DNA from 3 places in the Streptococcus sp. SC1 genome. Region 1 is predicted to be linked to each of the others. Evidence: predicted binding sites of a transcription regulator. Region 1 holds the regulator's gene; each other region holds the start of a gene.

Evidence for each region. Region 1 encodes Rex, which represses fermentation and respiration genes when NADH is low (regulators of the CRP and FNR family bind a similar motif). Its sites were predicted from a motif close to TTGTGAANTANTTCACAA; they were not measured.
Region 2: the regulator Rex is predicted to act here: its motif matches at 7,081-7,098, upstream of PAN94_RS06975 (nitronate monooxygenase).
Region 3: the regulator Rex is predicted to act here: its motif matches at 7,666-7,683, upstream of adhE (bifunctional acetaldehyde-CoA/alcohol dehydrogenase).

Annotation. Positions count from the first base shown of each region.
Region 1 is NZ_JAQCMU010000002.1:159,256-170,142, forward strand. It holds gene PAN94_RS03570 (DUF6568 family protein) at 1-3, shown strand, start outside; gene mutY (A/G-specific adenine glycosylase) at 789-1,952, opposite strand; gene pta (phosphate acetyltransferase) at 2,168-3,142, opposite strand; gene PAN94_RS03585 (RluA family pseudouridine synthase) at 3,162-4,055, opposite strand; gene PAN94_RS03590 (NAD kinase) at 4,052-4,870, opposite strand; gene yjbM (GTP diphosphokinase) at 4,854-5,525, opposite strand; gene PAN94_RS03600 (CYTH domain-containing protein) at 5,621-6,181, shown strand; gene PAN94_RS03605 (ribose-phosphate diphosphokinase) at 6,260-7,216, shown strand; gene PAN94_RS03610 (cysteine desulfurase family protein) at 7,228-8,340, shown strand; gene PAN94_RS03615 (DUF1831 domain-containing protein) at 8,342-8,689, shown strand; gene PAN94_RS03620 (redox-sensing transcriptional repressor Rex) at 8,823-9,470, shown strand; gene PAN94_RS03625 (gamma-glutamyl-gamma-aminobutyrate hydrolase family protein) at 9,495-10,187, shown strand; gene radC (RadC family protein) at 10,184-10,867, opposite strand.
Region 2 is NZ_JAQCMU010000004.1:78,550-89,436, reverse strand. It holds gene PAN94_RS07015 (ABC-F family ATP-binding cassette domain-containing protein) at 1-605, shown strand, start outside; gene PAN94_RS07010 (MarR family winged helix-turn-helix transcriptional regulator) at 727-1,152, opposite strand; gene PAN94_RS07005 (GNAT family N-acetyltransferase) at 1,215-1,649, shown strand; gene PAN94_RS07000 (DUF960 domain-containing protein) at 1,707-2,024, opposite strand; gene ntdP (nucleoside tri-diphosphate phosphatase) at 2,212-2,745, opposite strand; gene recX (recombination regulator RecX) at 2,832-3,608, opposite strand; gene PAN94_RS06985 (aminoglycoside 3'-phosphotransferase) at 3,635-4,411, opposite strand; gene rlmD (23S rRNA (uracil(1939)-C(5))-methyltransferase RlmD) at 4,467-5,825, shown strand; gene PAN94_RS06975 (nitronate monooxygenase) at 6,058-6,990, opposite strand; gene PAN94_RS06970 (DUF1858 domain-containing protein) at 7,283-7,513, shown strand; gene PAN94_RS06965 (DUF438 domain-containing protein) at 7,516-8,877, shown strand; gene PAN94_RS06960 (DUF1912 family protein) at 8,904-9,158, shown strand; gene PAN94_RS06955 (GNAT family N-acetyltransferase) at 9,404-9,988, shown strand; gene PAN94_RS06950 (hypothetical protein) at 10,051-10,866, shown strand; gene PAN94_RS06945 (valine--tRNA ligase) at 10,859-10,887, shown strand, end outside.
Region 3 is NZ_JAQCMU010000007.1:38,328-49,214, forward strand. It holds gene PAN94_RS09220 (carbohydrate ABC transporter permease) at 1-476, opposite strand, end outside; gene PAN94_RS09225 (ABC transporter substrate-binding protein) at 544-1,890, opposite strand; gene PAN94_RS09230 (YhcH/YjgK/YiaL family protein) at 1,908-2,360, opposite strand; gene PAN94_RS09235 (ABC transporter ATP-binding protein) at 2,384-3,517, opposite strand; gene PAN94_RS09240 (N-acetylmannosamine-6-phosphate 2-epimerase) at 3,531-4,229, opposite strand; gene PAN94_RS09245 (acetylxylan esterase) at 4,679-4,825, opposite strand; gene adhE (bifunctional acetaldehyde-CoA/alcohol dehydrogenase) at 4,961-7,615, opposite strand; gene PAN94_RS09255 (acyltransferase family protein) at 7,893-9,707, opposite strand; gene PAN94_RS09260 (MORN repeat-containing protein) at 9,697-10,110, opposite strand; gene PAN94_RS09265 (low molecular weight protein-tyrosine-phosphatase) at 10,114-10,536, opposite strand; gene PAN94_RS09270 (nucleotidyltransferase family protein) at 10,698-10,887, opposite strand, start outside.

The DNA.
Region 1 (10,887 bases):
TAAGCACAAGTCTCCTTCTAAAGTGTTGTTTATTTATCTCGCGGCTACGGAGCGAGACCGACTGAAAACCCCATAACAAAAGAGACAAACAATATTGTTTGTCTTTTATTTTTCTTTTAAAGTATATATCGGAAAGCCGCGTTCTACTATTTTATCATCTAGTTTAAAATAATTTTTAAACCAATGTTTATATTTTTTAAATAAAGATTCAATAGAGATATACAGGATGATTAGTGAAAAAATAAATAGAAAAGCGTGCCAATCTTGAAATTCCGATGAACTCTCAATGAAAATACCCCAGTATACACATGAGAAGAGCAAAAGAACTCCTAAAATTAAATTTACATATAATATATAGCTTACGAAGAAAAGAAATTGATGTTTCTTTGATCTTTTACTGTAATAGATTTTATAGTTTTCGGTGTGTCTTTCGAAGACAGGCAAGTGAAAGGAATAGCGTCCGCTCCCGAACTCAACTAACTCAGGTAAGGCATGATAGCCACACCAATGGAAGCATTTATAGATGAACTCGCGAGTCAAAAAATAAATATTTAAGCCTATAAAAATTGGAATAATGACGAAGTCAGGTTTCACCGTTGGAGAAAATACCCACTGAAAATAAAGAAGGCAATGTAAGAAATTCAAAGCGCCTAATATAAAATAAATGAGACCAGCAAGTTTGCTACGACGTCCAATAAAAGTTTTATCTGGAGGACTAGAGGTAGGGGACATATTTTAGTGATTTCCTATTCTTCGTAAATTTAATTGAGTACAACAGACTATTGACTTTAGTTTCCATCTTTTACGTTCCTAAAAGCCTCCCACATTTTCTGCTGGGGCTTGGCAAAAGGGTATTTCTCAAATTCCTCTGGATGTAGCCACAAGACCTCTCCGTCAGCTTCGTGCTGGCTATCTTTAACTCGGCCATAAGCCAGCTGGATATGCCACTTGCGATGACTGAAAACATGCTGCACTTTTGGAAAGGACTGCTGCTGCCAATCGACAGTCAAATCATAATCCTGCTCAAAGCTTTCTTGAGGAGACAGATCCAGACTGGGCTGATTTTCAGCCACTTCAAATAGAGAGATCTGATTTTCGGTTTGAAATTCCTCGACTTCAATCAAGGGGAAATGCCAAAAACCTGATAACAAGCCAGCAGCCTCATTCTTTTCAAGCAAGAACTGTCCTTGCCCGTTTTCGATAATCAAGCCTTGCAGATAGACTGGAACTGGCTTCTTTTTCGGTGCTTTAATTGGATATTTATCCATAGTTCCGTTCAAATAAGCAGCACTGAACTCCTTTACTGGACTGTCTTCTGGATGAGGATTGACAGGAGCTTCGATATCTGACCCCAGATCCATCAGGGCCTGATTGAAATCTCCAGGTCTGTCTGGATCAATCAGAATCTCCATCATGGCTTGAAAGACCTTACGATTGCTAGGTTGGCCAATATCTAAATCAACCTCAAACAAGCGACTCAGCACCCGCATGACATTTCCATCCACCGCGGGTTCAGGAAGGGCAAAGGCAATACTAGCAATGGCACCAGCCGTATAAGGCCCAATTCCTTTGAGGCTAGCAATTTCTTCGTAGCTATCGGGAAATTTTGCATCAAAATCCGTCATTATCTGCTGGGCCGCTTTTTGCATATTTCGAACCCGCGAATAATAGCCCAACCCTTCCCAAGCCTTGAGCAGTCTATCCTCTGGTGCCTTAGCTAAGTCCGCTACTGTCGGAAACCATTCAAGAAAACGCTTATAGTAAGGAATAACCGTATCCACACGTGTTTGCTGCAACATAATCTCAGAAACCCAGATGTGATAAGGATTGTTTGTTCGGCGCCAAGGCAAATCACGTTTATGTTCATCATACCAAGTCAATAATTTCTTGCGGAAAGAGGCGATCTTTTCCTCTTCCCACATTTCAATTCCAAAATTTTTTAAATCTAACATTTTTCTTATACTTAAGTAGACTAAAAAGAGAGTGGGACAGAAATCGGTAATTCGTTAGAATTCGATTTCGTCGTCCCACCTCCGCACAGTTGAGTAGGGCTGTAAAAGCTGATGAAATCAGCCTAGTAGAGCCCACTCAACCACTGTGTCTTGCTCGATAATCCAAAGACAATCGAGAGGCTAGGACTTTTGTCCCAGACTCTTTTTTAGTTATTTTATTGGTCAACGCTTTGTGCAGCTGTAATCAGTGTTAAGTTATAAACATCATCTGAATTACATCCGCGAGAAAGGTCGTTTACTGGCTTATTCAGTCCTTGAAGAACTGGACCGACTGCTGAGAATCCACCTAAACGCTCTGCCATTTTATAACCGATATTCCCTGCTTCAATGCTTGGGAAGACAAAGACAGTCGCTTTACCTGCAACCTTGCTTCCTGGAGCTTTCAGGGCTGCTGTGCTAGGTACAAAGGCAGCGTCAAATTGCAATTCCCCGTCAACTTCTAGGTCTGGGCGCAATTCATGAACCAACTTAGTCGCGTGAACTACTTTATCAACGCTTTCTCCAAAACCAGATCCTTTAGTTGAATAGCTAAGCATGGCAATCTTCGGATCAATACCAAACATTTTGGCTGTCACAGCTGAGTTAATCGCGATTTCTGCCAAAGCTTCTGAGTCAGGATTGATGTTAATGGCACAGTCACTGAAAAGATAACGTTCTGAACCACGCACCATGAGGAAGGCACCTGAAGTTCTTGTTACATTTGGACGCGTTTTAATGATTTGCAAGGCTGGACGCACTGTAGCAGCTGTAGAGTGGATAGAGCCAGAAACCATACCATCTACGATACCGAGGTAGACCAGCATAACTCCAAAATAGTTAACGTCTGTTCTTAAAAGCTCGAGAGCTTCTTCTTCACTGATTTTGCCCTTACGACGTTCCACAAGAGCAGCTACCATTTCTTCCATTCTGTCATGGTTTTTAGGATCTATGACTTCATATCCGTCCATAATGTTTTCGATTTCCAGGTAAATACGGATTTTATCTGGATTTCCCAAAAGAACTGGTGTAACTTCTGATTCTTTTACTATGCGTTTCACCGCTTGAAGAATACGCGGTTCTTGCCCTTCTGGCAATACAATACGAACATTTTTTCCAACAACTGTGTCTCTTAGACTTTCAAAAACTTCCATGAGTTTCTCCTTTAAAATTTTAATTATTTTTTGTTAACGATGTAATAGTATTTTGGAAATCAATCGGCAACTGGGATTCCAATTGAAGCTGCTTTTCCAAAAATGGATTATAAAAAGATAAAGAGTGACAATGCAAGGCCTGACGGTTAATTCTCGCTTCTAAAGTCCCGCCATAGAGATCATCTCCGAGGAGAGGAAATCCAAGATGGGCGAAGTGCACACGAATCTGATGAGTCCTCCCAGTATGCAGACGAATATCTACCAGATAGATATCGCCAAACTGCTCTACAACCTTGTAGCTAGTATGGGCATACTTACCATCTTTTGTCACACATCTGGTAATAATGCTGTCAGGATCGCGCCCGATTGGCGCAATTATATCTCCCTCCGGTTTAAGCTCACCGCTCCCCTGAACGAGTGCGTAATAGCGCTTTTCAATCATTTTTTTCTGCAGTTGCTTATCCAGTCTTGCATGAGCATAGCCATGTTTTGCAAAGAGCATGAGTCCACTAGTATCGCGATCCAATCTCGTCACAATGTGAACCTGCTGATTTTCATAATCTTGCCGAATATAGTAAGCCTTGACAAAGTTTGCCATCGTATTCGAATGGTTGACACTAGGAATACTAGCTACTCCGGCAGGTTTATCTAAAACTAGAAAGTGCTCATCTTCATACACGATCGATAAATCACGATCCACAGCTTCTAGGCTTTCAAAGCCTTTCTCAGAAGGGATATCTACTGTCACCTTATCGCCAATATCCAGCAAGTAAATAGCGTTTTGAGGCTGATTATTGACAAGAATATTCCCCCCTGCAAACTTCACTTTGTCCAAAAGGGCTTTTGAAATTTCATGCTTTTTCAAAAAAGTTTTGACTTTGACATGCTCATCCGTAATAAATTCAAATCTCATTCTTGGCACTCCTCGATAAAGGAGTCTCTCACGCGATTCCAAAAGCTGGTATGGCTAGGCGAAGCTACAAAGTTAATCTTATGATTATCGATTTGGTACTCAATACGGACAATATTTTTATAAGAAAATGTTTGATTATCAACCGCTATGGTATAGTAGTCATTACGAGTCGGTAGGAGCTCAATCTTATCTTTTTTAGGAACAATAACTGAGGAACCTAAAGTACGATACACACGATTGTTGAGGCTAGCAATCTCTGTCACTTGCAAGGCTTCAATCGTTGGATGCAGAACAGCTCCTCCCAATGATTTATTGTAAGCTGTGCTTCCAGTAGGCGTTGAGACAGAAATCCCATCGCCTCTAAAACGCTCAAAATGAACATTATTGATGACTACATCAACAACCATGGTTCTGTCGGAGCGTTTAATCGTTGCTTCATTGAGCGCACGAATCGTCCGAGTTTCCCCATTTTCAAAGGTTAGCTTGACATTTAAAATCGGATAAGAGACCTTGGCACCTGTGTCCAATTTCAGATTTTCCACTAATTTATCGATTTCAAAGTCTCGGTAATCTGTATAAAAACCCAAATGTCCGGTATGGACACCGACAAAGCGCACCTTATCCAGCTGATCTTCATACTTGTGGAAGGCTGATAGCAGCATCCCATCACCACCAACAGAAATCACGATATCTGGATTTTTGGGTGTCAGGATAAAGCCTGCTTTCCGCAATTTTTGCATCAGAGTTTGAAATACTTCCTCACTCTGCCTTTTGCGATTGCGGATAATCGCAATTTTTTTACCTGTATTCTTCATCTGTATCGTCACTATTTCCAACACCGTCATTTAGCTTACGGTGCAGAGGATCAAAGAGCGCCTGTGCTTCTTGGATGGCATCACGAATGGCTCCCATCTCTTCGTCTAGTTGGTAGGCCAGATTGGCCGTTATCTCCAAGCGTTTCTTGATCTCCTCTGGAAATTCTCCTTTATACTTATAGTTTAAAGAGTGCTCAATCGTTGCCCAAAAGTTCATGGACAAGGTACGAATCTGAATTTCTGCTAAGATAACTTTATTTCCGTTAATCGTATCTACCGGATATTCAACGATGGCATGGTAGCTACGATATCCACTGGCTTTTTTGTTTTTGATGTAATCACGCTCTTGGACGATATGCATGTCTGTCCGATTTCGCAAAACTTCTAAAACTTCATCCACATCGTCTACAAATTGAACCATGACACGCAAACCAGCAATATCCTGCATCTCTTGGGCTAAGTTTTCCTCAGTTATCCCGCGAAGTTCCATTTTTTCCTTGATGCTTTCAATATGTTTTACGCGACCGGTTACAAACTCGATCGGTGAATGGCGTTGCTGTTTGCGATACTGTTTGCGAATGCCACGAAGCTTTATTTTCAACTCACCAACCGCCTGAATATATGGATCCAGAAAATCTTCCCAATCTATTGTCATATACATACCTTGTCATCTATTCGTTTTTTGTATAAAATAAACACAGTTGTTATTATAACATAAAATCGCTTTCAGATAAAGAAAAGGATTTAAAAATGAACCATTTAGAAATTGAATACAAAACAATACTAACAGAAGACGAACATAAACGACTTCTGACCTTCTTTGATCATGTCCAGCCAATTTTCCAAGTCAACTATTATATTGATTCGGCTGACTTTGCTCTTCGTGAAGCTCGTATGGCTCTGCGAGTCCGAACCACTCCTGACGCTGCTGAGTTTACTCTAAAAATTCCTCAAAAACCTGGAAATTTCGAGTATAACCAAGCCTTGTCCAAAGATGAATTTAAGGAAATTACAAAAAATTTGCAATTTCCTCAGGGAGAAATCCTAGACAAACTCCAAGAAAAAGGGATCCCAGTTGACAATCTAACAATACTCGGAACCCTTGAAAATATTCGATACGAAAAACAAGATGCACTCGGACTTTTTGCCTTGGACGAAAGCCGTTACTTTGGCAAAAAAGATTTCGAACTAGAATTAGAGATCAATGATATTGAAGAGGGTGAACAAAAGTTCAAAGACTTTTTAAACGAAAATCAAATCCAATACAAGCCTGGTAAAAGTAAGATCGCTAGATTTGCCGAAAACTTGTAAAAATGCTGAAATAATCTCATTTTTTTGGTAAAATAATATTTATAAATCTAAAGAGACAAAAAGAGGATGGTCATTCTAATGTCAGACAAAAAAAATATGAAGCTTTTCTCCCTCAATTCCAATCACTCAATTGCTGAGAAGATTGCTGAAGCTGCCGGAGTACCTTTAGGCAAGCTTTCTTCCCGCCAATTTTCTGATGGCGAGATTCAGATTAACATTGAGGAGAGTGTTCGTGGCTATGATATCTATATCATCCAGTCTACCAGCTTCCCAGTCAATAATCACTTGATGGAGTTATTGATTATGGTTGATGCTTGTAAACGAGCAAGTGCCAATACCGTAACTGTGGTTATGCCCTATTTTGGTTATGCCCGCCAAGATCGGACGGCCGCTCCTCGCGAGCCAATCACTGCAAAACTCGTGGCCAACATGCTCGTTGGAGCTGGCGTAGATAGAGTCATCTCACTTGACCTTCACGCTGTCCAAGTACAAGGATTCTTTGATATTCCTGTTGACAATCTCTTCACCATTCCATTGTTTGCCGAACATTATTGCAATATGGGATTAACTGGCGAGGATGTTGTCGTCGTTAGCCCGAAAAATTCTGGCGTGAAACGCGCTCGTAGCTTGGCAGAATATCTCGATGCTCCAATCGCCATCATCGACTACGGTGAAGATGAAGCAGGCCGCTCTGAAGGCTATATCATCGGTGAGGTTGAAGGCAAAAAAGCAATTTTGATTGACGATATCTTAAATACCGGTCGTACCTTCTCAGAAGCTGCTAAAATCGTTGAACGTGAAGGAGCTGTCGAAATCTATGCTGTCTCAAGTCATGGTTTATTTGCAGATGAAGCTGCAGACTTACTAGACAGTGTTCCTATCCGAGAAATCTTGGTGACTGACTCTGTTGATACAAAAGAAAAGACTCCGAAGAATGTTCACTACATCACAGCCAGCGAGTTGATTGGCGATGCTATCGTGCGTATTCAAGAAAGAAAACCAGTCAGCCCACTTTTTGCTTTTCAAAAGAAATAAGGGATAAATTTGTGATTTATTTAGATAATGCTGCTACGACTGCCTTATCGCCTGCCGCGATTGAGTCCATGACTCAGGCAATGACAGTCTTCGGCAATCCATCCAGTACCCACAGCCACGGTCGAGAAGCTAAAAAACTGCTCCGACAAGCTCGCGAAGATATTGCTAGAGTTCTACACACACAGAGCAAAAATATCCTCTTCACTTCAGGTGCTACTGAAAGCAATAACACTGCTATTAAGGGCTATGCCCTGCGCCATCAGAATCAAGGCAAGCATATTATCACTACGGCCATTGAACACCATGCTGTTTTAGAGCCTGTTGAATACTTGGTGGAGCATTTTGGCTTTGAAGCGACTATTATTCAGCCAGTGGATGGGCAAATCCGAACGGAAGATATCAAGAATGCTCTCAGACCAGATACTATCCTTGTCTCAGTAATGGCTGTCAACAATGAAACAGGCTATATTTTGCCGATTCAAGAAATTGGTAAATTGCTAAAAGAGCATCCTGCTGCCTTCCACGTTGATGCGGTCCAAGCCGTCGGCAAGCTCCCCATCTATCCTGAAGAATGGGGAATCAATTTCCTGAGTGCATCAGCTCATAAATTCCATGGTCCAAAAGGGGTGGGATTTCTCTACGCTGACCAGATGGATTTTGATAATTTCATGCATGGCGGCGATCAAGAAAACAAGCATCGAGCGGGTACAGAAAACCTCGTTTCCATTGTCGGAATGGCAACTGCCCTTTCTGAAAATGTTGCCCATTTAGAGGAAAATCTTGAGCATGCCCAGCAGTTAAAAGATACTTTACTGGACAACCTAACGGATATAGACTACTACCTAAACGAAAGTCAGCCTAGCCTGCCTTATGTTGTCAATATTGGATTTCCAAACCAAAAGAATGATCTTATCTTGCTTCAAATGGACCTTAATGGCTTTTCAATCTCGACTGGCTCTGCTTGTACAGCTGGTGCTGTTCAGCCCAGCCATGTCCTTCAAGCCTTATATGGCTCTAACTCTGAGCGCTTAAAAGAATCCATTCGTATCAGTGTATCAGACCAAACTAGCATCCAAGAAATCAAACTATTCAGCCAAAAACTAAAAGAAATACTAGGAGGATAAGATGGCTTTTCAAACATCTGTTAGCTTAGCAAACTGCGACTTCACCTACTCACTCCATCCAAATGTTAAGAAATTTACCTTACGGGACAATACATTTGCTGAAACAAAAGTTGGTAATTACGAGCTTTCTCGCTTACTTGAAGCTGTTCCCAATAGTGGCGATGGATTCTTGCTTAAGATTATCATCAATAAAGATCTAAGCGGAGTTAAAATCAATATTACGGACAAGTCTGGTCTAAGATTAGTTAATATCTTCAAATCAGAAAAACACCATATTATTCAGCAAAAATTCTATTTCTTGATGGATAGTTTAGTTGAAAGAGATATTTTTGAAAAAACACCCCAATAAGCGAAATTCTAAGAATTTTGCTTATTTCTATTATTTTATCTATCTTTATTAGTATAATAATATTTTGTTCATCAAATTAGTTGATTTTTTCACAAGCTTTCTATAGAATAGAAGATAGAAAGGTCGTGATTTTGTGAAAACTGAAAAAAGCAATTCTATTCCACGTGCTACTGCTAAGCGGCTCTCCCTCTACTACCGGATTTTCAAGCGATTTAATGCAGAAAATATTGAAAAGGCCAATTCAAAACAAATCGCAGAGGCGATTGGAATCGACTCTGCGACTGTTCGGCGTGACTTTTCTTACTTCGGTGAGTTAGGTCGTAGAGGTTTTGGCTACGATGTCAAGAAACTAATGAATTTCTTTGCCAATCTTCTCAACGACAACTCGATTACAAATGTCATGATCGTTGGTGTCGGAAATATGGGCCGTGCTCTTTTACACTACCGCTTTCATGAACGGAATAAAATGAAGATTGTAATGGCCTTTGATACAGATGATTATTCTGATGTCGGAACCACCACAAATGATGGAATTCCTATTTATGGAATTTCTCAAATTAAAGAAAAGGTCCAGGAAGGAAACGTAAAGACAGCCATTCTGACAGTGCCGAGCGTTAAGGCACAAGAAGTCGCATCCGTCTTGGTTGATGCTGGCATCAAGGGGATTCTTTGCTTCTCCCCAGTGCACCTATCTGTCCCCAAAGATGTGGTTGTACAATATGTGGACCTAACCAGCGAACTCCAAACCTTACTTTATTTCATGAGAAAAGATGATGAGTAAGGTAAGAAAGGAAACAGACACTTTATGAAAAAACCGATTATCGGTATAACAGGAAACCAAAGGGATATTCCTAACGATCAATTTATTCATATTAGTTATACTTCAACTGGCTTTATCGAGGGAGTCAATAAAGTTGGAGGAATCCCAATTATCTTACCAATTGGTGATGAAGCCTTAGCTCACACCTATATCACTATGATCGATAAACTGATCCTTACCGGTGGACAAAATGTCAAGCCTCATTTCTACGGAGAAGAACAGACTATCGAAAGTGATGATTATCTGCTTCAAAGGGATCTATTTGAACTAGCTCTCATCCGAGAAGCACGGAAGCAAAACAAGCCTATTTTTGGCGTCTGTCGTGGTACTCAGCTTTACAATGTTGCTATGGGTGGCACACTTCACCAAGACATCGAGAATCACTGGCAAGATAGCACTGCTCAATACACTACACAGACTATGGTCACTAAAAACGGCTCCATCCTCCATGAATTATACGGACCTACTTGCCAAATCAACTCATTCCATCACCAAAGTATCAAGGATCTAGCGAAAAATCTAGAAGTCATAGCTTACGATCCTCGTGACAAGGTCATTGAGGCTGTTACCTCGACTGATGGAAGTCCATTTCTTGGTGTGCAGTGGCATCCAGAATTTCTATTTCCCACAAGAACGGGGGATTTAGCCTTGTTTGATTATGTGGTTCACAAACTTTAGATCAAATCCGTTTTTTCACGATAGCTATAATAATTATTTTTTGAAACGATTAAATGATCTAAAAGAACCAACCCCATTAGTTCACAAGCTTCTTTCATGTGTTTGGTGACCTCGTCGTCATTCTTACTTGGTAAAGTCACTCCAGAAGGATGATTGTGCACTAGTATAATAGATGTTGCCAAGTGTTTGAGAGCATAATGCAAAATCTCACGTGGTTCAGCAATACTTCTAGTTACCGTTCCTACAAAGATTGTCTGCTGATGGATGATCTGGTTTTGACTGTTGAGATAAATAGCAACCAAACATTCCTGCTTTTTATCTCCCAATTCGACCTGCATTTTGCGAGCTAGTTTTTGACTTCCAAGAATTTGCTCCCTCTCCAGCACTTCAGCCTTATTGATACGGCATCCAAGCTCAATAATGGCTTGCAACTCAACAGCCTTCACAGGGCCAATTCCTGAAATTGTCTGTAATTCCTGTAAAGTCAAATATTTCAGATCATTCAAACTAGAAATCGATGATAAAATCCTTTGAGAAACTTGAAAAACAGTTTCTTTTTTGCTGCCTGTTCGCAAAAATATAGATAGCAATTCCTGATTACTAAGTTTATCCGCTCCTTCTCTTATCAGCCGTTCACGCGGCATCATACTTATGTCATCCTGCAATGAAATACGATACATATCAACCTCCTTACCTATTA
Region 2 (10,887 bases), on a different contig from region 1:
ACTTCAAGCCTGCCCGTACACCTGGCCGCTTTATCTTCCAAGCCAAGGATTTGCAGATTGGCTACGACCGGCCTCTAACTCAACCCCTTAACCTGACCTTTGAACGCAATCAGAAGGTGGCCATCATCGGAGCAAACGGGATTGGGAAAACAACCCTGCTCAAGAGTTTGCTGGGGATTATCCCGCCTATCGCAGGTCAAGTCGAGCGCGGAGACTATCTGGAGCTGGGCTATTTCGAGCAGGAAGTGGAAGGCGGCAATCGTCAGACACCGCTGGAAGCAGTCTGGAACGCCTTTCCAGCCCTTAATCAAGCAGAAGTTCGAGCTGCTCTGGCCAGATGTGGCTTGACTTCCAAGCATATCGAGAGCCAGATCCAGGTTCTTTCAGGTGGGGAGCAGGCCAAAGTCCGACTTTGTCTCCTCATGAACCGAGAAAATAATGTTCTGGTTCTGGACGAGCCGACCAACCACTTGGATGTAGATGCCAAAGAGGAGCTCAAGCGCGCTCTGAAAGAATACAAGGGCAGCATTCTCATGGTCTGCCACGAGCCTGATTTCTATGAAGGCTGGATGGATCAGATCTGGGATTTCAATCAACTAACTTAAGAAGCTATTAAGGCGGTTTTGCTTGCAGAGACTAGGAGGACTCACTCAGTTACTTGCAAGCAGCCGCTTTTAATAGCTTTAGTTTTTAACGTCATATAGTTGCAAATGCAACTATTTTGTGTTATACTTCTTCTTGTTGGGAGTTTTGGATTTTCTGTAAGATATGATCCAACTGAAAGAGTTCAGATGAAGTCAGTTGATGCAGACTAGCCTGAATATATCTGTCCTCATAGCCAATCAGCTTATCATATACTTTTAGTGCAGGAGTCAGTGGATAGAGCTCCTTGAATTTCTTATTCTCTTGCTTGGTCTTTTTGATAATCAATCCTCGTTCTTCCAGCTTTTGTAGAGAGCGGCTTAGAGTAGTCTTGTCAATCTGAACCAGCTCTGCTAGCTGAGATTGATGGATGGCGGGGTGTTCGACAATGCGAGTAAGAATGAGAAAGAGATTATTATCAAGCCCGTATTGGCTAGCTTCTTGGTTCATTCTCATCATAGCTTGACGGGAGATAAATCCCATTTGACGAAATAACTGACGATAATCCATAAGAACTCCTTTGATAGTTGCATTTACAATGATTATATAATAAAGCAAGGACGGAAACAAGCATGTGGCATAAAAAATATTTGCAAGAGTTGGATATACTAGAATTTTACAAGCTTTTAAAACTGCGGATCGATACCTTTGTCGTCGAGCAAGAGCGAATCTATCATGAATTGGATGAAAAAGATCTAACAGCTGTGCACCTTTTCCATGTAAATGAGCAAGAGGAAGTAGATGCCTACGCCCGCGTGTTTGAGGAAGATGAAAAAGTCGTTTTTGGCCGCCTTGTGACGGCCCCGTCAGCCCGGGGAAAGGGCCTAGGGAATAGATTGGTAGAGGAAATATTGATTCTTTGTGAGAAAAAGTGGCCGGGAAAAATGATTGAAATTGAAGCTCAGGAGCAAGTCGTGGGGCTTTATGAAAAATTCGGTTTTGTGACTCAAGGAGAGCCCTTTATCTTTGAATCGACGCCTCATATCAAAATGATTTACAAAAAATAAAAAAATCCAGTTGAAGAACCGCTCATAGTGATGGTGTCTCAACTGGATTTTGCTTTCTTAAAACATAGAGTATTCATCGGCTAACATGACCGTCTCTCTGCCGTTATTATCCACAACGTAGATCATGCGAGGGTAGAAGGGGTCAAATTTATAGGTGAAATCAAAGGAGATGAGTGTATCGAGATGGTCCTCAGAGAAGCGAAAAGTCAGCTTCCCTTGGTTATTGATCAACTCGAAGCGAATCAGATTATTCAAAGGGAAGACATCTTTAAGGAAGTTGTCGATAATGTACCAGAAAGTGTCAATCACATCATCTGGAAGGCTAGTGATAGCGCCAAAGCTGGCATAGCGACCACGAGTATTGGTAAAAGCCATGAGACTCATTCCTTTCTGGAAATTTTGCTGTGGAGGACCAGAAATTGGTCCTCTAGTGCTTTACTAGCAGCATTGATGGTTCTATCATACAAGAAATAAGTAGGAATTGCAAGAAATTGCTTTTTTGCTGGACGAAGGTCTTTTGAGAAAGAAAACAAGAAAAAAGAGCTTGCGCTCTTTGACAACTTTATCGATTCTTTAGTTCAACATAACGTTTGTACCAAATTTTCACATAAGCATCGGAGAAGGGACCGCGTTCGTTGTTGATCCAGTCAACCAGAATCTTGACGTTTTCCTTGAGAATGAAATCCAAATCATCCGAATAGTTCATTTGCCTTTTATGACGCTCATACTCTTCCACATCAAGCAGCCGTTTTTCTCCGTCTGTGAAGACCTTGACATCTAAATCATAGTCGATATACTTGAGGGCTTCATTGTCCAGATAATAAGGGCTGGCAAGGTTGCAGTAGTATGAAGTGCCATTATCACGAATCATGGCAATGATATTAAACCAATATTTCTTATGAAAATAGACAATGGCAGGCTCTCGTGTTACCCAGCGCCGGCCATCACTTTCTGTTACCAGTGTGTGGTCATTAACGCCAATAATGGCATTTTCTGTTGTCTTTAGTACCATGGTATCTCGCCAAGTGCGGTGAAGATTCCCATCATGCTTATAACTTTGAATTGTAATAAAGTCGCCTTCTTTGGGAAGTTTCATAACCTACCAACTTTCTACAATTTTTAAGTTTATCCTCTTTATTGTAACATATTTTCATAAAAATGCCTAAGTTTTCATAGAAAATCTTAAAGATATTCTCTCAGAGCGCTGGCAATGTCCGAAAAATCATAGCCTTTGTGAGCCAGAGCTTGGGTCAAACGCTGTTTTAAGTCGTAGCCCTCATACTTTTTGGAGTACTTGCGGTATTGCTTGTCTAGCTCTTTATAGAGCAGTTCTTGTTGGTTTTCCTGGTCTTCTTCGATTTCCAAATGCTGATAGGCGGTTTTGGCTTGTCCATAAGAAAATCCTTTGTTTATCAGAGCTTGGAGGATTTTATCTTGCAAGGCCTTGCTGGGCAGTTTTCCCTGGTATTTTTTGAGTAACTTTTCGGCAACCTTACCTGTTAATTCAGTGAAATCAAACTGGTTTAATTCCTCTTCTATGATAGTACTAGAAATCCCTTTTTGACTGAGTTTTTGTTTGAGAACAAAAGCGCCCTTGTCACCAGTGAGAAGGTTGGATTGGATATAAGAATTGGCATATTTTCTGTCGTTGATCCAATTTTCTTTTTTCAAAGCGTCCAAGACTTGGCTGATGATGTCTGGTTGGATGTCGTGCTGTATTAAGTAGTCCTTGACTTCCTTGGCAGTCCTTTGCTTGAAGGAGAGATGATAGAGGGCTAGATTTTTTCCATAGGAAAATTGGGCGTAAGTTTGAATCTCTTTCAACTCTTGCTCCGTGATTTCCATCCCTTTAGACAGCATGAAACGAACGATGGTGTCTTCTGTAACATAGAGCTTTTCACTGTCGTCCAACTCCAAGAGGTAGAGCCGTTTTTTCTTTTCGATTTTTGTGATTTTCATAAGAGATTTTGGTAAAATCCTTTCTTTTAGCCAAATGCTTCAAAGGCAGCAATCAAGCGCAGTTTGTCTGTATCAACATCCTTCCGGCCATAGTAGTCAAGAAAGAGCTCTGCGTATTTGGGGTCAGATAAATTATAAGTAAGGGACCAGATCGCCCAGTAAAGGTCAATGTGGCGATCACTGAGGCCAGCGAGGCCAACATCAATGAAGCAGGAAAAGCTTGCTGCGTCTTTCAGAATGAAATTAGGCAAGCAGGCATCTCCGTGAATCAAGGCGTCCGTCGTTAGTAGATGCCCCTGTTCTTGAATAAGCTGGTAGGCTTCCTCACGACTTTGGATATGAAATTGGGGCAGTAAAGCTTTTTGATAAAAGCAACCTTTCTGATAATTTTCCTCTGCCTGCTCTTTATAGTGTTGGAGGCGATGCTGGATTGGGAAATGCTGGGGTTGGATGCTGTGAAGTTTTTTGAGTGCGGCAGCCATTGTTTGGCAAAGCTCTTCTGGCTGTTGGAGAAAGGTTAGGGCGTCCTTGCCCTCGGCTTCTCTAGTCAGCAGGAAGTCATGGTCTGCTGACAGGTAGTGAATGACAGGCACACCGAGCCCTTGCTCTTCAAACCATTTGGCAAGTGTGGCTTCTTGAGCTAACTTGCCTTTTTGGTCGATTTTCAAATAATAGCCCGTATCAACATAGAAAACACGGGCGCTTGAATGTGAGGAGCTGTCGTAAAAGTTGGCTCCCTCTAGATAAGTTCGGATTTGCTCAGGGAAATGTGCGAGTGGAAGAGATATTTTTTCTGCTTTCATACTTTTATTGTAACATATTCTCAACGAATCGACTCTAGCGTGGTATAATAGAGGCATGAATGTAAAAGTGAAACAAAGAATCCCTTTGAAAATTAAGAAAATGGGGATTAATGGGGAAGGAATTGGATTTTATAAGAAAACGCTGGTCTTTGTGCCCGGTGCTTTGAAAGGCGAGGAAGTCTACTGTCAGGTGACCAAGGTGCAGCGGAATTTTATTGAAGCCAAGCTCTTGACCATCAATAAGCGGTCAAAATTTCGGGTGGAAGCGCCTTGTGAGATTTATGAAAGCTGCGGAGGTTGTCAAATCATGCACCTCCACTATGACAAGCAGTTGGAGTTTAAGGAAGATTTGCTGCGTCAGGCCTTGAAAAAATTTGCGCCAGCTGGCCACGAAAACTACGAGATTCGTCCAACCATTGGCATGCAGGAGCCGCTCTATTACCGGGCCAAGCTGCAGTTTCAGACTCGCAAGTTTAAGGATGAGGTCAAGGCGGGGCTCTATGCCCAAAATTCCCACTATCTGGTCTCGCTGAAAAACTGTCTGGTTCAGGACAAGGTAACGCAGGCTATTGTTAATAAGGTAGCTCGGCTTTTAGGTAAATACAGGCTGCCTATCTATGATGAGCGCAAGACTGCTGGAGTGCGTACCGTCATGATTCGCAGGGCCAGAAAGACGGGTCAGGTGCAGATGATTTTTGTAACAGGGCGCAAGCTAGACTTTTCTCCAGTCGTTCGAGACCTAGTAGCTGAATTTCCTGAGCTGGAGACAGTGGCGGTTAATTATCATACGAGCAAGTCCAGTGAGATTTATGGGGATAAGACAGAGATTATCTGGGGCGAGGAAGCCATCCAAGAAGGAGTGCTGGACTATGAGTTCTCCCTGTCGCCTCGGGCTTTTTATCAGCTCAATCCTGAGCAGACCGAGGTACTCTATGCGGAAGCGGTCAAGGCTTTGGATGTGACGGCTGAGGACCATTTGATTGATGCCTATTGTGGGGTAGGGACCATCGGCTTTGCCTTTGCTAAAAGGGTCAAGTCTCTGCGGGGCATGGACATCATCCCTGAGGCCATTGAAGACGCTAAGCGCAATGCAAAACGGATGGGCTTTGACAATACGCTCTACGAGGCTGGAACGGCAGAGGAGATTATTCCTCGCTGGTACGCGGATGGTTATCGGGCGGATGCCTTGATTGTCGATCCGCCGCGAACAGGTCTGGACGATAAGCTGCTGGAAACGATTGTCCGCTATGCACCTGAAAAGATGGTCTATGTTTCCTGCAATGTCTCAACCTTGGCGCGCGATTTGGTCAAGCTATGTCAAGTATACGATGTCCACTACATCCAGTCGGTTGATATGTTTCCCCATACCGCTCGGACGGAAGCGGTGGTGAAATTGGTCAAAAAAGTCAAGTAAAAGAGTGATTTGTTGAAAAATAAGCCTAAATGAACAGCAAAAGAGGCTGGGATAAAAGTCCTAGCCTCTCAATTGTCTTTAGATTGTCGAGCAAGACGCAGTGGTTGAGTGGGCTCTATTACGCTGATTTCATCAGCTTTTACAGCCCTACTCAACTGTGCGGAGGTGGGACGACGAAATCGAATTCTAACGAATTACCGATTTCTGTCCCACTCTCTTTTGAGTTAGAGGATTATAGCTTGATTTCAGTGTTTTGGAGAACCTTCTGAGCATCGGCAACGATTGTATCGAGGATTTCTTTACATGGACGAATTTCCTTGACTAAGCCAGCGATTTGGCCACTCATCATAGAGCCATGTACGGTATCTCCTTCGTAAACAGCTTTAGAAAGAGAACCGATGGTGATTTCTTCGAGTTCGTCACGATTGGTGCCTTTGTTTTCTAGTTCGATATAGTGGTCAGTCATTTCATTGCGGATACAACGAACTGGTGCACCAGCAATACGACCAGTCACGGCAGTAGCAGTGTCATTGGCTGCGACAATGGCATCCTTGTAACCTGCTGAAATTGGGCATTCTTCTGAAGCTAGGAAGATCGTTCCCATCTGAACCCCTTGTGCACCAAGGACAAAAGCGGCAGCGAGACCACGACCATCGGCAACCCCACCTGCAGCGATGACTGGAATATCAACGGAGTCAACAATCTGAGGAATGAGAGCCATGGTATTTGTTTCACCGATGTGGCCACCAGCTTCAGAACCTTCAGCAATCACGGCATCAACTCCGAGCTCTTGCATTTTTTGTGCGTGTTTGACACTGGCAATAACAGGGATTACCTTGATACCTGCCTCTTTCAGATAAGGCATGATGAATTTTGGTGTACCAGCCCCAGTCGTTACGACAGGAACTTTTTCTTCAATGATGACTGTCACAATATCCTTGATATTTTTCATCATAAGCATAACATTGACGGCAAATGGCTTGTCAGTCAATTTACGCAGTTCACGGATTTCTTCGCGCAACTGCTCACCCGTCATTCCACCCGAAGCAATGATTCCCAGTCCGCCAGCTTCTGAAACAGCTGCCGCCAGTTGGTAGTGGGAAATCTGAGCCATAGCACCTTGGAAAATAGGGTACTTGATGTTCAACAATTTTGTAATAGACATAGGACATCTCCTTTATTCTGTATTTAAAATCATTATATCACTATAATAAAGCGTTTTCAATGAAGCTGTAATCTGGCAAAAGGCAGGAGTTTGTGAAAGAAATCTCAGAAATTCTTGATAGGACTGGCTTTTCTTTGTGAAACTCCGTTTGTCAGTGCCCTTATAACAATAACTTATAGTCTATTAGAATTTGTTATATTCTCTAAGATCGAATTTGAGCAAGCGTGGAAAGGATTTTTATTGGACGCATCTTTTGTGATATAATAATATAAAATACACGGAGGTAGGGCATATGGATAATGTGATTGATTTATCTATTCCAGTGGCAGAAGTGATTGAGAAGCAGCCCGAAGTTTTAGATGTCTTGGTCGAGTTGGGCTTTAAGCCTCTGGCCAATCCTGTCATGCGAAATACTGTCGGGCGCATGGTTTCTATCAAAAAAGGAGCCAGCATGAATGGCATTGACCTGGATAAAATCAAGCAAACGCTGGAATTAAACGGCTATGAAGTGGTGGGGATTTAGAAATGGCTACTGAACGCATTGAAGTCCTCAAGTCAATCTTGCTGGACCTACATAATGGAGCTTCGGCGGAGTCCGTTCAGGAGCTCTTCAATGAGCATTTTGCTGGTGTGTCCGCTATCGAGATCAGCCTGATGGAGCATGAGCTGATGAACTCAGATACAGGTGTGACCTTTGAAGATGTCATGTCCCTCTGCAATGTCCATGCCAACCTCTTTAAAGGTGCCATTCAGAATGTGGAGGTGGTTGATACCGACCATCCAGGCCATCCGGTTCAGATCTTCAAGCAGGAAAATTTAGCCTTGCGGGCTGCCCTCATGCGGGTTCGCAGGCTCCTATCTACCTATGAAAGCACAGAAGATGAGGAGCTTCTTCCTGAAATCCGCAAGGGTCTCCAACGCCAGCTGGGTTTGGTGGGACAGTTTGATATCCACTATCAGCGCAAGGAAGAGCTCATGTTTCCCATCATGGAGAGCTACGGCCACGATTCGCCGCCCAAGGTCATGTGGGGGGTAGATGACCAGATTCGTGACCTTTTCCAAGAGGCTAAGATTGCTGCAGAGCAGCTGCCTGATACTTCGATTCAAGAAGTCAAGGACAAGTTTGAGACTTTTGCTGCTGAGTTTGAAGCTATGATTTTCAAGGAAGAGTCTATCCTTCTTATGATTCTCCTCGAATCCTTTACTCAGGATGACTGGCTCAAGATTGCTGAGGAGAGCGATGCTTATGGCTATGCCATTATCAAGCCAACGGAAAAATGGATTCCTGCGCGGCACTCATTTTTGGAGGAGGAAGCTGGGGATGCTGATGATGAAGGAAGCGAAGCGCCAGCCAGTACGGAGCAGACTAGTGATGGCAGATTTGAGCAGGTCATTGATACGCCAGATGGTCAGGTCACCATTTCCTTTAAGCCTAAGGAAAAGAAGGAGCAAGCCTTCAATCGGGACTCCCAGCAGCCTTTTGGTCATGGCTATCTGTCGGTGGCGGAGGCCAATCTGATTTTGGATCATCTGCCCATGGAGATTACCTTTGTCAATAAGGACGATATTTTCCAGTATTATAATGACAGCGTGCCGGCGGACGAGATGATTTTCAAGCGGACGCCTTCCCAGATAGGGCGCAATGTCGAGCTCTGCCACCCACCCAAGCTTTTGGATAAGGTGCGGCGGATTTTCAAGGCTCTGCGTGAGGGAGAGCGGGACAAGTTTGAGATGTGGTTCAAGTCGGAGTCTCGGGGCAAGTTTGTCCATGTGACCTATGCGGCAGTGCGAGATGAGGCTGGTGAATTTCAGGGGGTGCTGGAGTATGTACAGGACATTCAGCCCTTCCGTGACATTGACAGTGATTTTTACCGAGATTTGGACTAGGTATTTGCAGTTAGAAAGTGAGAAAAATGAGTTACGAACAGGAATTTTTACAGGAGTTTGAAGCTTGGGTCAAGACCCAGGTCATGATTAACGAGATGGCCCTCAAGGAGAGTCAAGCGGTCTATGAGGCGGACCAGGATGAGCGGGCCAAGGAAGCGGCGATTCGCTATGAAAGTCGTCTCGATGCTTACCAGTTCCTTTTAGGGAAATTCGCCAACTATCAGGCGGGCCAAGGATTTCACGATCTGCCAGACGGACTTTTGGGTGAGAGAAATTATTGATTTTTCACTGGAAAGGTGATAGAATAAGTTCATCAGAGGTGTTTTGAGTCAAGCATTTTACAGAAAGTGGCGGCGCTGAGAAGTCCACAAATGTGTCAAAGCTGGTTGCTGATGAGATGAAAAATTGAAATAAACAAAGCAGCGGGCGCTTGCCCGAAATTGGGTGGTACCGCGGATAAACACATTCGTCCCTTTCTAGTCTGACTAGGAAGGGATTATTTTTATGTTGCGGAAAGGAGGGGTGAATGAAACTTCTTGAATCTTATAATGGCAAAGAGTTGCCAAGATTGGAAACTGAGCGGTTGATATTGCGTCAGCGAACGGCAGATGATGTGGAGGATATGTTTGCTTATGCTGGTCTGCCTGAAGTCTGTTATCCAGCTGGCTTTCCTCCTGTAGAAAGCTTGGAAGCAGAGCGTGATTATTTTGAAAATCGCTATTTTGAAAATCTAGAAAAGAAGGAACTTCCGTCTGGCTATGGCATTACAGTTAAGGGGGATGACCGAGTCATTGGCTCTTGTGACTTCAATCATCGCCATGAAGATGATGTCTTTGAAATTGGCTACCTCCTGCATCCAGATTATTGGGGGAAGGGTTATGTGCCAGAAGCCGTCAGTGCTTTGATAGAAGTTGCTTTTACCATTCTTAAACTCCACAAGGTTGAAATTCGATGCTTTGATTACAATAAACAAAGTCAGCGGGTCGCTGAGAAACTTGGCTTTACCCTTGAAGCTCGCATCCGAGACCGCAAAGATGCTCAGGGTAATCGCTGTGCAGAATTGGCTTATGGCTTGCTGAGGAGTGAGTGGGAGGAAAAAGTTGTTAGTTGAACCGTTCGAAAATTTCGAACAGTTGAGATATAATACTAGTATTTGAGAGTAGGTGGTAAATATTGGAAGTGGGTCAGATTATTACCCTACTTAGTGGAGCAGGAATAGGAGCTGTATTAAGTGCAGTTTTGTTATTTATAAATAACACTAAAAAGAATAAATTAGATTTTATAACGAAAGAACGTTCAGAGTGGAGAAAGGAGATAAAGTCAATTATAGTTGATTTATTGAGTGGGAAGAATCGCTTCTTTGCAATAAATAGACTCGAAACACAATTAAATCCATATGGTAGATATATATCTAAAGAAGATACATATGAATTTTATATGAATGATGGTCATATTTGGAGATTAGTTGATAATTTCGATTATTCAACTAAAAGTGTAAATGTATTAACAAAATACTTAGAACTACTTTTAAAATATGACTGGGAAAGATCAAAACGCGAGATAAAACTCGATATATTTAATAGTTTTATATACTTTATTCTTATTATTACTTCTCTATCTAATTCTTTATTAATTCTGTTCAAAATAACTGACTTAACTCAAGGGATAGTACTTGCACTATCATCATTTTTTATGATAGCAAGTGTATTCTATTTTAGAAGCTTTACTAAAAATTTTAAAAAAATGCCAATCTTTGAAGGGATCTATATTGGTTTCTTATGTCTTTCTATGTATTATGGTATAGATGGTATGCTATATTGGCTAATTTTGCCTGAAACAAAAGATTTAAGAAGTTTATTTGCCACATTGTTAATTCTAGCATTAATATTAAGTACAGAACTGAAGATTATTATAGATACTAATATTGAGGAGAAGAAGTATATTCTTTGCCTAAAAGAGATTTTAATTAAGGAGCACACACATGTCTAAAGAACTTTCACCTAAATACAA
Region 3 (10,887 bases), on a different contig from region 1:
AAGCAAATAAAAGCCCACGTGCTATCAGTCAGAAAAGCTGGAGCATGCTCCATTAAACCAAGCTTAACAATGATATTTGGCAGATATCCATAGACACCATTTAGAATCCATTGCCATGAAAAAGCAATAACAATTGTAGGAAAGGCCCACGGTACAATTAACAATGTCCGATAAAGTTTTTTAAATCGCCGCACTCTATGCAAAGCAAGAGCCAGAACAAATCCAATGATAACTTGTCCAGCTAAGGAAAGGACAGTCCATTTAATTGAATTAAAAAATGCACTAAAAAAGTTAGGGTCTGACAATACTGCTTTATAATTATCCAAACCAACAAAACGATAGTTGGGCATAATTAAATTCTTATTGGTAAAGCTATAAAAGATGCTTGAAAAAAATGGATAAACAAAGAGTAATCCTACGATAATCACTGCTGGTAGTACAAATATCCAACGCGTCAAATTACGATCTCTGACCATCTCTTACCCCTTTCTTTAAAATAAGAGGCTATAGCGCTACTGCACCATAGCCCTAATAATCTAGGTATTATTTCACATCAACTGCAACCGTTTCAAATAAATCGTTTAATTGCTTTTCAGCATCTTTTGCTGCAGCCATGGGGTCTTTCCCATTTGTGATAATATCTTGGAACATTTGTTCAATAATGTGTTGGTTTGTCAACATACCAGCCTCAACACTTGGGCCGTTTTCATAACCAATAGCAGTACCTTTTTGAACAGCCTCATTGATTACTTGTTCTGCATGTTGGAATTTTTGGCGTTTTTCATTATTCTTATAAGATGGTAAATCAGAAATACCGCTAATCGTTGGTAACATGCCAACTGGTGTAGAATCTAAGAAACCAACATAGTTATCTTGTTCATATAGATATTCTAAAAATGCTTTTGCAACTTTTGGATGCTTAGAATTTTTCCATACAACCATTGGAACATTTGAAGTTTCAATCCCTTGATCTTTATCGGATGCTTTGACCTTCGGAATAGGATAGGCATCAATTGATTCTAATAATTGTGGACTGTTCGCTTCAACCCCTCCAATGTGGAAACCTGAGTTAAAGTCAAATGCTGTCTTACCTTGGTAGAATAGGGTAGCTTGTTGTAACACATTATAATTGAGTGAATCTTTAGGAGAAACTTCCTTGTACATTTTCACCCAGTATTTGATTCCTTCTTGAGCCAAATCGCTAGTTAAATCAACCTTCTTATCCTTTGTTAATAGGCTTCCTCCTGCACTACGAACATAGAAATTCAGGAAACGAGTAGCCATAAAGTCATTCGTACCAAGCGGCACTGACATACCATAAACTCCATCAGCTGTTAATTTCTTAGATGCCTCATAAAGTTCATCCCAAGTTTTAGGTACTTCAATATTGTGTTGTTTTAATAAATCTGTTCGTACCCACATCACTTGCGCATGGGAATAAAGAGGAACAGAATAGTAATCACTGCCAATTTTTGCTTCATTCAGAGCTGTTTTATTGAAACGATCTTTTCCAATTTTGTCAATTGTATCATTCAATGGAACAATAGCATCTGAGTTAATCATTTCCATTACTTGGTTCGGCAAAGCTGTACTGACATCAGGTACGTTTCCGTTAGCAAGGCCTGTTGTCCATTTGGTGTAAAAGTCATTCCAAGAAAAAGTTTCAATTTTAATCTTAACTTTTGGATGCTTCTTCATAAATTCATCTGCAGATTTCTGGATACTTTCTAAACGAGGTCCCTGTGTAAATGAGTGCCACATAACGATTTCCCCAGATAATTCACCTGAATCGTTTCCTTTACTATTTTCCCCACTTGGAGAACAACCACTGATTATCAGTGCGATAAGTCCTGTTAGAAGAACGAATAAAAATTTCTTTAGATTTTTCATAGTTTACCTCTTCCTATTTAAGAAATAGCTACTTTAAATACTACTTTTTTTAATGGTAGATCATTTACACGAACTTTTGGCTGATGCAAATCCTCAGGGAATGTTATTAAACATTCTCCAGATTTCAAGTGAATAAGCTGCTCCACTTTTCCTTCATATAACTCAATATCCTTTTCCTTATTATAAGGTTGACTAACTGTGGTGCTTTTAACAGAAGAAACTGCCATATCTTCTGTATTTTCTAACACCAGATGGATATCAAGATATTTCCTATGAGTTTCAAAGAAATCTCCTGGTTGACCATCTGCTACATAACTAAAACAATTGCCAAATAATTTATCACCTTCAATATCTATCTTCCCTTCTGGAAGACTTCCCAAATCAACTGTTTTTAAAAAATTTATTAATCTTTCAAAATATGGATTTACTCCTACATAAGTTGATAGATTATTAATTTCCGTTACAATCATAATTAAAATTTCCTTATAAAATTTTATTTAATACGTAAACCGTTCTCTAATTCAAAGAAGTGTGCTTTTGCAATATTGAATACCAATTCTATTTTCTGCCCTGCTTCATGGTAATTATGAGCAGCAACACGTGCAGAAAATTCCTGAACTCCTACTTTACAATAAAGGATAGAATCGCTTCCTAAAAGTTCAGAAACTATAATCTCTGCTTCAACAACAGAATCTGGGAAAGCATCAGCAGCTATCAACTCAGCCGAGATATCCTCTGGTCGAATGCCCAGTATCACTTTCTTTCCTTGATAGCCTTTTTCTTCTAGGATTTTACGCTGACCGTCTGGTAGGCCAACAGCAAAGCCTTGTCCATCTGTAAGCTGATTGCCCTCTAAGTTCACTTCAAAGAAATTCATGGCTGGACTGCCGATAAAACCTGCCACAAATTTATTAGCTGGCTCGTTATAAAGTTCCTGAGGCGTACCGATTTGCTCAATTCGGCCGATAGTACCTGTTCCTGCTTCGTTCTTAGTAGCTGACATGATAACGATGCGGTCAGCCAAGGTCATGGCCTCGGTCTGGTCGTGGGTTACATAGATAGTCGTCGCTCCGATACGGCGGTGAATTTTTGCGATTTCTGCCCGCATGGACACGCGCAGTTTAGCATCCAAGTTAGACAAGGGCTCATCCATAAGGAAGACTTTGGCATCACGGACAATCGCCCGCCCCATAGCTACCCGCTGACGCTGACCACCAGACAAATCGGCTGGTTTACGATCCAGCAGCTCTTTCAGCCCAAGGATTTCCGCCGCTTCCTGGACTCTTTTGTCAATATCGGCCTTGTCATACTTGCGAAGCTTAAGTCCGAATGCCATATTGTCATAAACAGTCATGTGAGGATAAAGAGCGTAATTTTGGAAAACCATGGCGATATCCCGATCTTTAGGAGCAATGTCATTGACAAGATTTTGATCAATATAGAGCTCCCCTTCTGTGATGTCCTCAAGTCCTGCAATCATCCGCAAGGTTGTTGATTTTCCGCAACCGGAAGGTCCTACAAAAACGATAAACTCCTTATCCTTAATATCCAAATCAAAATTTTCAACAGAGTAAAAATCACTATTAGGATATTTTTTATATAGTTTATTTAGTGTTAAGGTTGTCATTCATCTACCTCACTTATTTTAATCCTGCAACAAAGCGCTCTGTAATTTCTTTAGGGCGAGTAATAGCTCCTCCGACAACGATGCCTCTTACACCCAAATCATGTATCTGCTTGGCTTGACTTGGATAATGAATCTTTCCTTCAGCAATGACTTCAAAGCCTGCTTGGCACAAGCGGCGCATGAGCTCAATGTCCGGTCCGTCAACCTTAGGGCTGTAGGAAGTGTAGCCCGACAAAGTGGTGCCGACAAAGTCTACACCAGCTTCTACAGCAGTAGCAGCTTCCTCATAGGTACTGATATCTGCCATCAATAGCTGATGAGGATACTTAGCCTTGACCTGCTTGATGAAATCCGCAACTGTCAAGCCATCATGGCGTTCCCGCTTGGTACAGTCCAGAGCAATGACTTCAATATCCAGAGCAGCCAACTCATCCACTTCCCGCATGGTAGCCGTGATAAAAGGCTCTTGTGGCGGATAGTCGCGTTTGATAATTCCGATGATGGGCAGAGAAGTTACTTCCTTAATCTCCCGAATATCTCGAACACTATTAGCTCGAATACCGACAGCACCGCCCTGCTCAGCAGCCTTGACCAAGAGAGGAATGACTCCTCCAGCTTCCGTATAAAGCGGCTCCTGAGGCAAGGCTTGACAAGAAACAATGATGCCATCTTTAATCTTGGCTATCAAGTCATCTTTTAGAATCTGTGACATGAATATACAATCTCCTTTCACAAAATATCGGTTCACTTAGATAGTCTAACAACTATCCAGAACTTCAGGTAGAGCAGAGAAGAAGTCCGCAAATAAATATTTTTGCTCCCTTATCCTATACCCCGTTTTTTAACTCGAGTATTTCATAATGTTATTATAAACATTTTTTGAAGCGCTTTCAATATTGTTTTTGATTTAGATTTTAGTTTCCAAACTTCCTAGAAAAATAGAAAACCCTGAAAGTGCTTTCAGGGTTTTGTTTTTTAAAAAAGGAAATTACAGAGTAAGCAAACTTCTAAAATAAGTTTCTCATTTATATGATCCTTCAGGAAACAATCTTAGTACGACCTCAAAAGGAAAACGAATATTATCTTTCAGATTTAAAGTCAAAAACGAGAGAAGTTCTTTTTATTTTGGTTCCGCTGATCCAATTAAAGACAGGATTGCTATCATAGCTTCATGCCCATACTTAGGCAAAAGATAATACACTTCTCTCCAGCTAAGCGGTTGTAAATAACAAACTGTGTGATAGGATAGCAAATATCATTCTCCAACCCAATAATTATCTTAACTGTACAGCTAATACGGTAAACCAAATTTCTTTCGCTAATATACAGTAAGTACTACATCAACTACTCTTCTATTTTATGAAAAGAATTATGGAATTTGAAATATTGAAAGATCTCTTCGTACAATCTGAATCCCCCACTTAGTAAGGGATTGATTCTACATTATTTACGACGTCCTGGACGTTCTGCATAACCATAGTATGCATCTGCCATGATTTCTTCCATGTCAGCTACCATTGGCAAGCGTGGGTTTGCAGGTGAACATTGGTCTTCATAAGCAAGCAATGCAATTTCATGCAAGCTGTCTTTCCAAACTTTTTCATCGATTCCAAAGCCTTTGAAGTTCATTGTAATTCCGACCGCTTCACCAAGATCGTAAACTGCTTTGGCATAAGCTTCAACTGCTTCTTCTGGAGTTGAGTGAGGCAAGCCAAGCATTTTCGCGATGTCTTGGAATTTCTCATCAGCTTTCCAGTAGTTGTACTTAGGCCATGTAGTGGTCTTAGATGGACGAGTACCATTGTAACGGATGACGTATGGAAGCAAGATTGCGTTTGTACGTCCGTGAACAGTATGGTGAACTCCACCAATCTTGTGGGCCATTGAGTGGCTCATACCAAGGAAGGCATTGGCGAAGGCCATACCAGCCATTGTAGATGCATTATGCATTTTTTCACGTGCTTCTGGGTCAGCTGTCTTAACAGATTTTTCCAACCATTCAAAGACAAGCTTGATGGTTTGAAGTGCAATACCGTCTGTGTAGTCGTTAGCAAAGTTTGAAGTGTAGGCTTCAGTCGCGTGAGTCAAGACGTCCATACCAGTATCAGCAGCGATGAAGTCAGGTACTGATTCAACCAAAGCAGGGTCAACAATCGCAATAGTTGGTGTCAATGAGTAGTCAGCCAATGGGTATTTGCGATTATTTTTCTTATCAGAGATAACGGCAAATGGTGTTACTTCTGAACCTGTACCTGAAGTTGTTGGAATACCGATGTATTTCGCTTTCTTACCAAGTGATGGGAAGCGGAAGGCACGCTTACGGATATCCATGAATTTTTGAACCAGGTCACGGAAGTCGATTTCTGGTTGTTCGTAGAAGAGCCACATTACTTTCGCCGCGTCCATTGGAGAACCACCACCAAGAGCGATGATTGTATCTGGTTCAAATGCTTTCATCACTTCAGCACCACGTTCTACCGTTGTGATGTCTGGATCTGGTTCAACATCTGAGAAGACTTGGATAGTAACACGGTTGCTACGTGCATTCAATTGATCGATCACACGTTGAACAAAGCCAAGTTTTTCGATAGATTTGTCAGTAACGATCATAACACGTTCAATATCTTCACAGGTTTGAAGGTATTGGATAGAATTACGTTCGAAGTAAATTTTTGAAGGAACTTTAAACCACTGCATATTATTTCTACGTTTCCCTACTTTCTTGATGTTTAGAAGGTTAATAGCGCTCACGTTATCACCAACTGAGTTACGTCCGTATGAACCACATCCAAGTGTCAAGGATGGAATGAAGGCATTATATACGTCCCCGATACCACCGAAAGTAGATGGAGAGTTCCAGATGATCCGCATCGCTTTGATTTCAGTACCAAAGCGTTTAGCCAATTCTTCGTCTTTTGTATGGATAGCTGCTGAGTGACCAAGTCCGTTAAACTCAACCATTTGACGAGCTTTTTTAAGACCGTCTTCTCTATCTTCAGCTTTCAAGACAGCGATAACTGGTGACAATTTTTCGCGAGTCAATGGCTCATTTGGACCTACTTCCGCACATTCTGCAGCCAAGATGTTGGTACCTTCTGGTACTTTAAAGCCTGCTTGTTCTGCAATCCATGCAGCTGGTTTACCAACGATGTTTGCATTCAGTTTAGCACCAGCACAGTTCTTGCTATTTGCTTTCACGCCGAAACAGAATTCTTCAAGAAGGGCTTTTTCTTTTTTGTTTACAAAGTAAGTGTGGTATGACTTGAATTCTTCTACAAATTCGTCATAAACTTCCTTGTCAATAATTACCGCTTGCTCGGATGCGCAGACCATCCCATTATCAAATGATTTAGACATTACGATATCATGAGCAGCTTGGCGAAGGTCGGCTGATTTTTCAATATAAGCTGGTACGTTTCCGGCACCCACCCCAAGAGCTGGTTTTCCACAAGAGTAGGCAGCCTTAACCATGGCATTCCCACCTGTTGCAAGAATTGTTGCAATACCATCGTGGTTCATCAAAGCTGCTGTTGCTTCCATAGATGGTTGAGTAATCCATTGCACACAGTTTTCAGGTGCGCCAGCTGCGATTGCTGCGTCACGAACGATTTGCGCTGCGTGAGCAGATGACTCTTGAGCAGATGGGTGGAAGGCAAAAACGATTGGGTTACGTGTCTTCAAGGCAATCAATGCTTTAAAAATTGCTGTTGATGTTGGGTTCGTTGTTGGAGTGATACCACAGATAACTCCGACAGGCTCCGCAATCTTTGTCAATCCAGTAACAGGATCATCTTCGATAACACCAACAGTCTTCACACCACGCATGTTGTTGACAACGTGTTCACAGGCAAAGAGGTTTTTCGTTGCCTTGTCTTCAAATACACCACGACCAGTTTCTTCAACCGCATGTTGAGCAAGGATCCCGTGTGCATCAAGAGCTGCAACTGAAGCTTTTGCTACGATGTAATCTACTTGCTCTTGGTTCAGTTTTCTCATTTCTTCAAGAGCTAAGAGACCTTTTTGCACAAGCTCGTCAACATGTTTTTCAGCCGCTAGCACTTTATCTTCTTGTTCAACAGTTTTCTTCTTATCAGCCATTATAGTCCTCCAATGGTTTCTGCCAAAAGGTTAGATGAAGATTTTAACCTTTGTTAATTATTTCACAATATAATTATACTCTATTCCTACAAATTTGTAAACACTTTCAACAAAAGTTCACAAACTTTTTATGGATTATTTTTTAAACATTGATATTTCAGGCTTTTTTACTAAAACCTCTATTTATTCTCAAAAATTTCACATACTTTTCTTTAAAAATATGTTAGCGCTTCCTTTCTTGTTATAAAATTAGCCCGGTTAAATAACCGAGCTAGTTTTATGGCTTAACACTGCCACTTGAAGCAGCATTCAATGCTTCTTTCATCATGTTAGAGTAGAGTTTACCTCCCTCTGCCATAGACTCTGAATCTGCCCCATAATGGACATAGTCTGTTCCAATCCAAATCTGCGGATTATTAATCGCTACTTGATACCAGTCTGCTACATATACAAAGTCGTATTTCTTAGCAAGTTCAAGTTCGTATTGTCGCATCTTAACAGGAATACTGCTTGGATCATTGGCTGTCCGGCCATCATATGGCGTGACTAAAATCAAGCGATGGCCTTTTGGTAAGAGCTCGATATACTGATCCAGCAATTCTTCATAATTGTCAACTGGATTGGTTCCCAATGCCAAGACGACGTTTTGAAGCAGTGTTTGGTTAGCAATATCGTTCTTGAAAAATTCCAGACCAGACACTAAATTACGGCTAACCACTGCATCGACTTGAGCGTCAGGTATAGCCTCTTGGATCCATTCAGCGGAGCGCAAAGTGACAGAATCACCGATAACAGTCGTTCCCTCTGCCACGTTATAATTTGTCGCAGTTTTTTGGTCAGCGTGCTTACGGGTTGTCTGCATTTTCGTATCGGCTTGGTTCAAAGAATTGACAATCAGGCTTTCCTCAAAGGCACCCACAGACGGAGCTGTGATGGTGATAATAAGCAAGATAAAAGTCAGCGGAATGAAACTGTAGAAAATCGGCTTGGTGATGGATGTTACATTCATCTCCTTGCCAAAAATCCGAGGCTTCCGTCCAGCTAAAGTCGGCTCTAAAATATAGAAGGAAAGAGCCGCAAAACCAAAACTCAATATTGTAGTCAAAAGCACAGCCCATCCATTGCTCATCAACTGAGTAAAAATAATATAGAAAGGCCAATGGAAGAGGTAAACTCCATAGCTAGTGTCTGCAATAAAGTTGAGAGGACTAGGCTCCTTAATATTTGGCAATTTATCGTGCAAGATGCGAGTTGCTGCTATCATGACACAAGCCAGAAGTGTTGAAATCAAGAAACCAAATAAATAAGTCCACAGGCTGTCAAATTTCAAAATAAAACTGAGCAAAATAAGAAGAACAAAACTGCCAGCTAAAGCGATCAAGACTTGCTTGATTTCGACCTTTTCTTCCAGTTTCTTCATTTGAACGCCCACATTTCCGACTCCAGAAAAAGTCGCTAGCACTGTCCCAGCAAAGAAAGGAAAGACATGGGTCAAACTTGAGAAATAAATATTAGAGTAATTCTTGCTGAAAAAGGCTCCGATAAACATAGCCAAGAAACTGAACAGAAACAGAGCAATTGAAGTCAGAGAAACCAGACCCCGATATTGAGCAACTGACTTGCTAATCTTGCTAATTCCCCAAGCAGCCAAGCCCCAGAGGATATAGTAATGCACTTCCAGTGCCAAACTCCAAGTGTGAATCAGCAAATGCGGTACAAACTGGCTTTCATAACTGCCGCCCGACATCATTTCATAAAAATTGGTCACAAAACCAAAAGCAGCTGCAATCTGCGTCCCGATACCTGCTACAAAATCCCGACGAATCAATAAAGTAAAAGGCATGATGACCAAAATCATAAAAACGAGCGGAGGAACGATACGATAAAAGCGCCGTTTCAGAAAGCCCATAATATCAATCGTCCGACTTCTTGTAAACTCATCAATCAATAATGAAGTAATCAAAAATCCTGAAAAAGTGAAAAAGATGTCCACTCCAATAAAACCTCCAGGAAAAACTCCCTGAAAGTAATGATAGAGTAACACCAAGACCAGTCCAGTAATCCGAACCAGTGAAAACCATCTAATGCGCATTTTGATAAATTCCTTGCTTGAACGTTCCTTCATAGACGACATTACTTTCTGTCGTCAGTTTTCCTTTACCATTGGCCTGACCGTTGGCAAACTCACCTTCATATTTCCAACCAGCCTTCGATGTAAAAGTACCCTTACCATCAAAAGTACCATTTTTGAAATGCCCTTTATAACTATCTCCATTTTTAAAAGTCAGTGTACCTTCGCCATTCATTTTTCCGTGAACTAGACTGCCTTCATATTTTATCTTACCTTGATCCAGCGTTAGCGCACCCTTGCTAGGGATATTAGAGGTGAACACTAAAATTGCTGACAAGGCAATCACAGTCACAGCTAAAATTTCTAGATTCTGACGGGTCTGATAGATTTTATATTTATCGTAAAATTCTTTTATTTTATCCATTTTTCATCCATTTAAGCGTTCTAGCCACTTATGGCAACCAGCCAAAATCAGCTCATGAGTCTCATCGAAATCACCTGTGTACCAAGGATCCGGAACACCGATATCAGCAAACTGGTAGATTTTATCCTGAAAATCCGCTGGCGCCATTTTCTTCAAATCTCGAATATTGGCTTCATCCATGCCGATGATATAATCAAATTCTGCAAAATCTTGCGCTGAAATCTGCTGAGAAGTCTTTCCTTTGTCATAAGAAATCGCATGTTTCTTAAAAATAGCCTGAGTCCCCTGATGTATAGGGTTGCCATGCTCCCAGCTAGACGTTGCACGACTCTCAATATGTAGGTCATCGGTCAGACTTTTCATAACAAACTCTGCCATCGGACTGCGGCAGATATTTCCTAAACAAACAAATACAATTTTCTTCATAGATCTATTATACCAGAATAAAAAGAAAACAGTGGAGCTTTCTTGATTATTCTGTGACAGCGGAAGCGGGCTCTGAAAAACCGCTAATTATACCGACTTACATAAGAGTGCAGATCATTGAGGCGGTGACCTACTCAATCTAGCTTGCACCAGATTAAACTTTACTTTTCTTCAGAAAGATATTCAAAACTTAATTGTGGCCATTTAGCCTGCCAGTTTTTCTTGCGGATTCTTTGCATATAAAGCTTCTTCCGCTCCGCATCCGCCAAAAAATGTGGTGTTGGTCGCACCTGAAATGCTCGAATATCTGCCAAACCATAGAGAGCAAAGAGCTCTAACTTATCATTTTCC